Regions from separate parts of the Marinococcus sp. LNSP9103-4 genome, predicted to be linked through region 2. Evidence: a T-box and tRNA genes for the amino acid it is inferred to sense, from the RefSeq annotation. Region 2 holds a T-box; the other holds one or more tRNA genes.

Region 1 (3,418 bases), on a different contig from region 2:
GACTTTTCGGAAATAGAACATTAATGATAAACAAAGGGGTGAACATTATATTACAAACCAGAGGGGCAAAAACAATAAAAAATATTATTCAGGACAATGAAAAGCCACTGACTAATAAAGATGTCGCCGCTATATTAAAAGATAGAAACAGCATTGACAGTTCTTTTGCGTTAAAAACTATTGATTCGATGGTGGGCAATGGACAGTTGATGCTGATCCGATATGTTGATGCTGGTGTGTATGTAGTAGAAGTGAAATAAATTATGTTAACTGTTTTTATGAGCAGTTAACATAACTCTTTTTTAATAAATATTTTTTACATAATTTTTCCGCTGCAGTAGTGGAGAAGCCGTATAACCTGTAGAATGGGGAATTACTTTAAAGAAGAGGGTGATGGCAATGAGTTTCGAAGATGAGTTCGTAGCTAAAGCAGTTGAATACCTGGAAGTAAATGAAGACGCAAACATTATGAACGAAGTAAACTGGGAAATTGCCAAGTACTTTAATAATTTGAACAAAGAGATCGGCGAAGTGAAAAATGATTCGTTCAGCAGCTATGGTTCGAAGCACCGCAGCTATATGACCATCGATAACCGTGAATTGCTTTTTGAAACCCGCACAGACGACGACAATTGTCACATTGAAGTAACGCAGAGTACAGATGATACGACGAAAGAGCTCGATGTCATATACGTCCAGAATGGCAGAATGTACAGCCGGGAAGAAGAAAAAGAATTCGATATGGATATCGTCCGGAACCATCTTCAAAATACATTCGGCGATATACTGGGATTATAGAACGAAGAAGCGCCCGCTGCGGCGCTTTTTTTGTTTCAAAAAAATATTAAATAATTAATCGGGAAATAAGTCTTGATTCGCCTCGAATGGGTATATTGTCATTAAGGGGGTATACGCCATGGGGGTTGTTTATATTGACCGGCATATTCGCCAGGTGCAGGTAATCATTTGTAGTGAAGGGCACATGCTGCATTGTCTTGTTTGGCCGGGGGAAGGGGGATGGGTCGCCGATATACACTCCATGCAGGACAGCGGTTTCCATCCGATGTTTGAGCGGGTTTATTTTCCTGAGAATGAAGAAATTATCCAGCTTGGGCGGCATATATACGTTCTGCGGTAAAAAGGCAGAAGCTCGAAGCTTTCTGCCTTTGACTGTGCTAAAGAGTATTTGGGTCCGTATAGCCGATAGGCCCCCTTGATTCGGAATACTCCACTACAGTAAGAATAAAACGCATAGGAACAAAGATGGTCTTGCTGCCTCCGGAGGTGTTCCTGGCTTTTTCCTGATAGAAGTAGATCCCCGCTTCTTCAATACCGCAGTTCTCCGAAGACACTACTGCTTTAACGTAGCTGGAATGCTCTTCGAAGGTGCCTTCGCTCTGGAATTCATTCAATTCAAAAAGCGGGATGGCGGAAGGGTCAAAATACACCTCGACGAAATTCGAACTATCTATTGATGATGAACTCATCCATATTCCTCCTTTCAGTATTTGTTTCTCATGATATACCCTGAAACAGTTTAATAAAAGCAGAGGATACAAAAGGATGGCACGAGAATATACATAAATTTTATGAGATGCACTAATTATTGTAAAATAATGGGTAAAGTAATAGATGTACCAAAGAAAGTGGCGACTATAAACAGCCCGGGCTATGCAATTAAAAAAACAGAAGCCAAAGGCTCCTGCTGTAGTTTATTATTTATGGTGTCCCGTACTGGGCTCGAACCAGTGACCTCCACCCTGTCAAGGTGGCGCTCTCCCTACTGAGCTAACGGAACAAATGATGTGGAATGAAGCGACAGAAATAATATACAATAGGAAAAGAACGGTGTCAATCCTTCTGTGGCCAATTTCAGCAGGTAAAGCAGGGGTTTTTATGCTTGCCATTCCATTTCCTCTGGACAGTGAAGCTTAAAGGCCTTGCCGAAGTCCGGTTTCTGCCGGAGATACTGAAGTCGTATAAGCACCTGCGGCAGAAACAGAAATTTTTATCGTTTGCGGTACATATCCATAAAAAATGAATTACTTTTCCTTTTGCTGTTTTTCTTTCCGCTGCTGAAGGAATAGAAATAAGCAGAAAGCAAGCATGCCCAGACTGAGGTTGGAAAGAATGAACCCGAGCGGTCCCTGATTAAAAATGCCGAGCGACAGCGCTCCGAAAAAAGCAATGTAAGTGATACCCAGAAGCGGAAGACTTCGCCCGGAGACTTTTTGCATCAAACGGGCAAGCTGGTATATGAGCGTATTTACAGCAAAACCAATTAGCAGTAAAATAAGTAAATCCATGCGACTATCTAAACCTTCCTTTGTGATGATGTCTTTTTCCGACTTATATGCTACCATACCTTAGGTTTGAAAGATATCCACAAATGCGAAAAGCAGGAACCCTGCAGTAAACTGTCTGGTGGCAGCATTAAAATATAGAGAGAACGGGACAAAGGTGGAGGGATGTTCATGCAGGCATATGCAGACTTTTGGATGGAATGGCAGACACGTATTGTGGAGCTGCCCTGGATTGATATAGGCGTAGCCGTTTTGATTGCACTTCTCGTGTTTGCTTTTCGGAAGCTTTTTACTAAATACATTTTCAGGTTCATTTTAAAGATGACTCACCAATCGAGATCACAGCTGTTCACGAATGTTTTAGTATCATTTGAACGGCCGATCCGGATGTTTTTCGCCGTGTTCGGCATATACTTAGCGCTGCTGTATCTGCCTATACCGTGGGATTCCATGACTATTATCAACCGCCTGTACGGTTCAATTTTAATCGTGCTCGTAGCATGGGGCACATATAAGCTTCTGAACACGTCTTCGATGCTCTTTAACCCGATGATTAAACGGCTCGAGGGCAAGGAAGATAATATGCTGGTGCCTTTTCTTTCCCGGGTGCTGCGGATTATTATCGTGGCGCTTGCATTCACCATTATTCTCTCATCCTGGGGCTTTAACATTAACGGCTTTGTGGCAGGTCTCGGCCTTGGCGGTCTGGCTTTTGCTCTCGCCGCCCAGGACATGGTGGCTAACTTTATCGGCGGTATAATTATTGTAGTGGAGCGCCCGTTTAAGCGGGGCGACTGGATTTATACGCCGACGGTGGAAGGAATCGTGGAAGATATTTCATTTCGGAGCACGAAGGTGCGTACCTTCGCTGACTCGATTGTCATCGTTCCAAACAATACACTTGCCCACGAAGCGATTACGAACTGGAGTGAAATGCGTAAGCGGGAAATAGATATGACGCTTGGCATTGAATACCAGACACCGAGGGAGCAGGTGCTGCAGCTGCGGGAGCGTCTTGAAGAGATGCTGAATAACCGTGATGACATTGATAAAGAACTGATTCTTGTGCAGTTTAAAGAATTTAGCAGCTCTTCGCTCGACCTGTGGGTTTACTG
Region 2 (3,418 bases):
TACTCATTTTCCGTCCCTCACTGTCACGTACCAGCCCGTGAATAAGCACGTCCTCAAACGGGCGTTCACCGGTAAACTCCAGCCCCTGAAAAATCATTCGCGACACCCAGAAGAAAATGATGTCGTAGCCGGTCACAAGAGCACTGGTCGGGTAGTAGCGCGCATAGTCCGAGCTTTCTTCCGGCCATCCCATCGTGGAAAATGGCCATAAAGCCGAGCTGAACCACGTATCAAGCACGTCCTCATCCTGTTTCCATTCATCCGGATTTTCCGGTGCCGTGCGTCCGACATAAATTTCGCCTGTTTCTTTATGGTACCAGGCGGGAATGCGGTGTCCCCACCAGAGCTGGCGGGAAATACACCAGTCCCGGATGTTTTCCATCCACTGCAGATACGTCTTTTCAAAGCGTTCCGGCACAAAGGTTACTTTTTCTTCCTTCTGCTGAAGTTCTACTGCCTGTTCCGCAAGCGGCCCCATGTTTACAAACCACTGTGTGGAAAGATATGGCTCAACCACTGCACCGCTCCGTTCAGAATGACCAACAGAGTGCATGTGCTCTTCGATCTCAAACAGAATATCCTCGGTCTGCAGATCCTTCGTCAGCTGCCGGCGGCAGTCAAAGCGGTCCATGCCCTCGTAGATGCCAGCATTCTCATTCATGCTGCCGTCTTCATTCATCACAAGTACACGCAAAAGATCATGACGATTGCCCATTTCAAAGTCATTTGGATCATGCGCTGGCGTGATTTTCACTGCCCCCGAACCAAAATCCATGTCCACATAGTCGTCTGCGATGATCGGAATTTCTCTTCCGATGATCGGCAGTACAGCCGTTTTCCCGATGAGATGCTTATAGCGATCGTCCTCCGGATGTACCGCGACTGCCGTGTCCCCGAGCATCGTTTCCGGACGGGTCGTTGCTACTTCGATCGAGGTATTTTCACCTTTAACCGGGTAGCGCATATGGTAAAAGTGACCCTGCACTTCTTTGTATTCCACCTCGATATCTGAAAGCGCCGTCTGTGTTTCTGGATCCCAGTTGATAATGTATTCGCCCCGGTAGATAAGCTCTCTTTCGTACAACGAAACAAAGACTTCACGTACCGCTTCCGACAGGCCTTCATCAAGCGTGAAACGCTCCCTCGAATAATCGAGTGAAAGCCCGAGCTTGGCCCACTGGCTGCGGATGAAATCTGCATATTCCTCTTTCCATCCCCACGTTTTTTCCAGGAATGCTTCCCGTCCAAGCTCGTAGCGGCTCGTGCCTTCTTCCTTCAGCTGAGCCTCGACCTTGGACTGGGTGGCAATGCCGGCATGGTCCATGCCTGGCAGCCATAAGGTGTCATAGCCCTGCATGCGTTTCATGCGGATTAAAATATCCTGAAGCGTCGTGTCCCAGGCATGCCCCAGGTGAAGCCGGCCGGTCACATTCGGCGGCGGGATAACAATGGTATACGGCGTACCGTCTGTCTGTCCTGCTTCAAACTGTCCTGTTTCTTTCCAGAAGTCGTACCAGCGGTTCTCTGTTTCTTTCGGATCGTACTTTTTCGCCATTTCTGTTTCTTGTTTTCCCATATAAATCCCCTTTCTTCTCATAAAAAAACTCTTCATCCCGAGTAAGGACGAAGAGTTTTCGCGGTACCACCTTAATACCTGCGGCAGCGCAGGCACTTTCCCATAACGGCGGTTACCGTCTTTTCTTACTGTATTCGTTCAGAAAAGAAGCTCGAGGGCGACTTTCCGCACGGGTCGTTAAAGAATCTCTCAGCCCAGGATCCTTTTTTCTGTACAACGAACCTGCGTGCGTACTCCTCCCTGTTTCTGCATTTATTATTAATATTGATTTAGTGTCTTTATTTTACGAAACCAGGACGCATGCGTCAACTATCTTCCCCGTGTTCTTTATTCGCAGCAAGGCTTGCAAAGACACGGTCAGCCGCCTCAATGGTCTTATCGATATCCTCTTCACTGTGTTCTGTTGATAAAAACAATCCTTCGAACTGCGAAGGCGGAAGTGAAATGCCTTCTGCCATCATTCCGCGGAAATAACGCGCGAACATTCCCAGATCAGATTTCTTCGCAGAAGCAAAATCCACTACAGGTTCATCGGTAAAGAACAGGCCGATCATCGCTCCAGCACGGTTGATCTGATGAGGGATTCCATGCTTGGAGGCTGCGCGGTTCAGTCCTTCTTCAAGCTGGGCTGCCCGGGCACGGAACGTTTCATAGCTGCTTTCATCCACCTGCCTGAGTGTTTCAAGTCCGGCTGTCATCGCCAGTGGATTGCCGGAAAGAGTGCCTGCCTGATAGATAGGCCCGTCCGGGGCAATATGCTGCATGATATCGGCACGGCCTCCGTAGGCGCCTACTGGAAGCCCACCGCCGATGACCTTTCCAAGACATGTGAGGTCGGGAGTCACACCGTAGTGGCCCTGGGCACTGTTATAGTCCACCCGGAAGCCGCTCATAACTTCATCAAAAATCAGTAGACTGCCGTACTGCTCCGTTATATCACGAACGCCTTCGAGAAATCCTTCACCCGGGGTGACAACACCCATATTCCCGGTAACAGGCTCGAGGATGACACCGGCGATTTCATCACCGTATTCATCAAATGCCTTCTGCAGACTGTCGAGATCGTTGTACGGAACGGTAAGCGTGTTCTGGGCGATCGAGCCGGGAACACCTGGACTGTCCGGCAGACCAAGAGTCGCCACTCCCGAGCCGGCACGAATGAGTAGAGAGTCTCCGTGGCCGTGATAGCAGCCTTCCATTTTCACGATTTTGTCCCTGCCCGTAAATCCTCGGGCCAGACGAAGCGCACTCATTGTCGCTTCCGTACCGGAATTCACCATCCGGACGACCTCAATGGAAGGTACACGGTCCACGACAAGCTCTGCAAGCCCCGCTTCTGTTACGTGCGAAGCGCCAAAGCTCGTGCCTTTTTCAGCCACAATTTTTAAACTGTCCACAACGTGCTCATTTGCGTGGCCGAGAAGAAGCGGCCCCCAGGACATCACGTAATCAATGTATTCATTGCCGTCGATATCTTTAATGCGGGATCCTTTGCCTTCGTCCATATAAACGGCCGGATGGCCGACAGATTCATATGTCCGCACGGGGCTGCTGACTCCGCCCGGCATTACTTTTTTTGCGCGTTCATGTGCATGTATTGAATTATGATACGATTTCATGTCATACCTCCTGGATACTTAAAAGTTATCTTTTTTGCTATTCCCGTACTTAGTATAACGAAAACAAGCCCTGGACTGAATACCTTCCAGAGCTTGTTTCTATTATTTATTGTCTTCCTGCATATAGCGGACAGCGTCCTTGGCGAAATACGTCACAATCAGATCAGCTCCAGCACGCTTCATGCTTGTGAGCTTTTCCATGACAATATCCTTTTCGTTCACC

Evidence for each region. The T-box of region 2 lies ahead of ACTRXG_RS03240 (valine--tRNA ligase). A T-box ahead of a tRNA ligase gene usually reads a tRNA of that ligase, here a tRNA-Val.
Region 1: it has a tRNA-Val gene. The T-box ahead of ACTRXG_RS03240 (valine--tRNA ligase) is inferred to sense a tRNA for this amino acid. The anticodon was not compared.

Annotation. Positions count from the first base shown of each region.
Region 1 is NZ_JBQLIA010000011.1:85,265-88,682, forward strand. It holds gene ACTRXG_RS09500 (hypothetical protein) at 24-260, shown strand; gene ACTRXG_RS09505 (DUF3942 family protein) at 400-798, shown strand; gene ACTRXG_RS09510 (hypothetical protein) at 917-1,138, shown strand; gene ACTRXG_RS09515 (hypothetical protein) at 1,176-1,487, opposite strand; tRNA gene ACTRXG_RS09520 (tRNA-Val) at 1,723-1,798, opposite strand; gene ACTRXG_RS09525 (hypothetical protein) at 2,043-2,306, opposite strand; gene ACTRXG_RS09530 (mechanosensitive ion channel family protein) at 2,475-3,418, shown strand, end outside.
Region 2 is NZ_JBQLIA010000003.1:107,948-111,365, reverse strand. It holds gene ACTRXG_RS03240 (valine--tRNA ligase) at 1-1,576, opposite strand, end outside; T-box leader at 1,617-1,832, opposite strand; gene hemL (glutamate-1-semialdehyde 2,1-aminomutase) at 1,882-3,195, opposite strand; gene hemB (porphobilinogen synthase) at 3,298-3,418, opposite strand, start outside.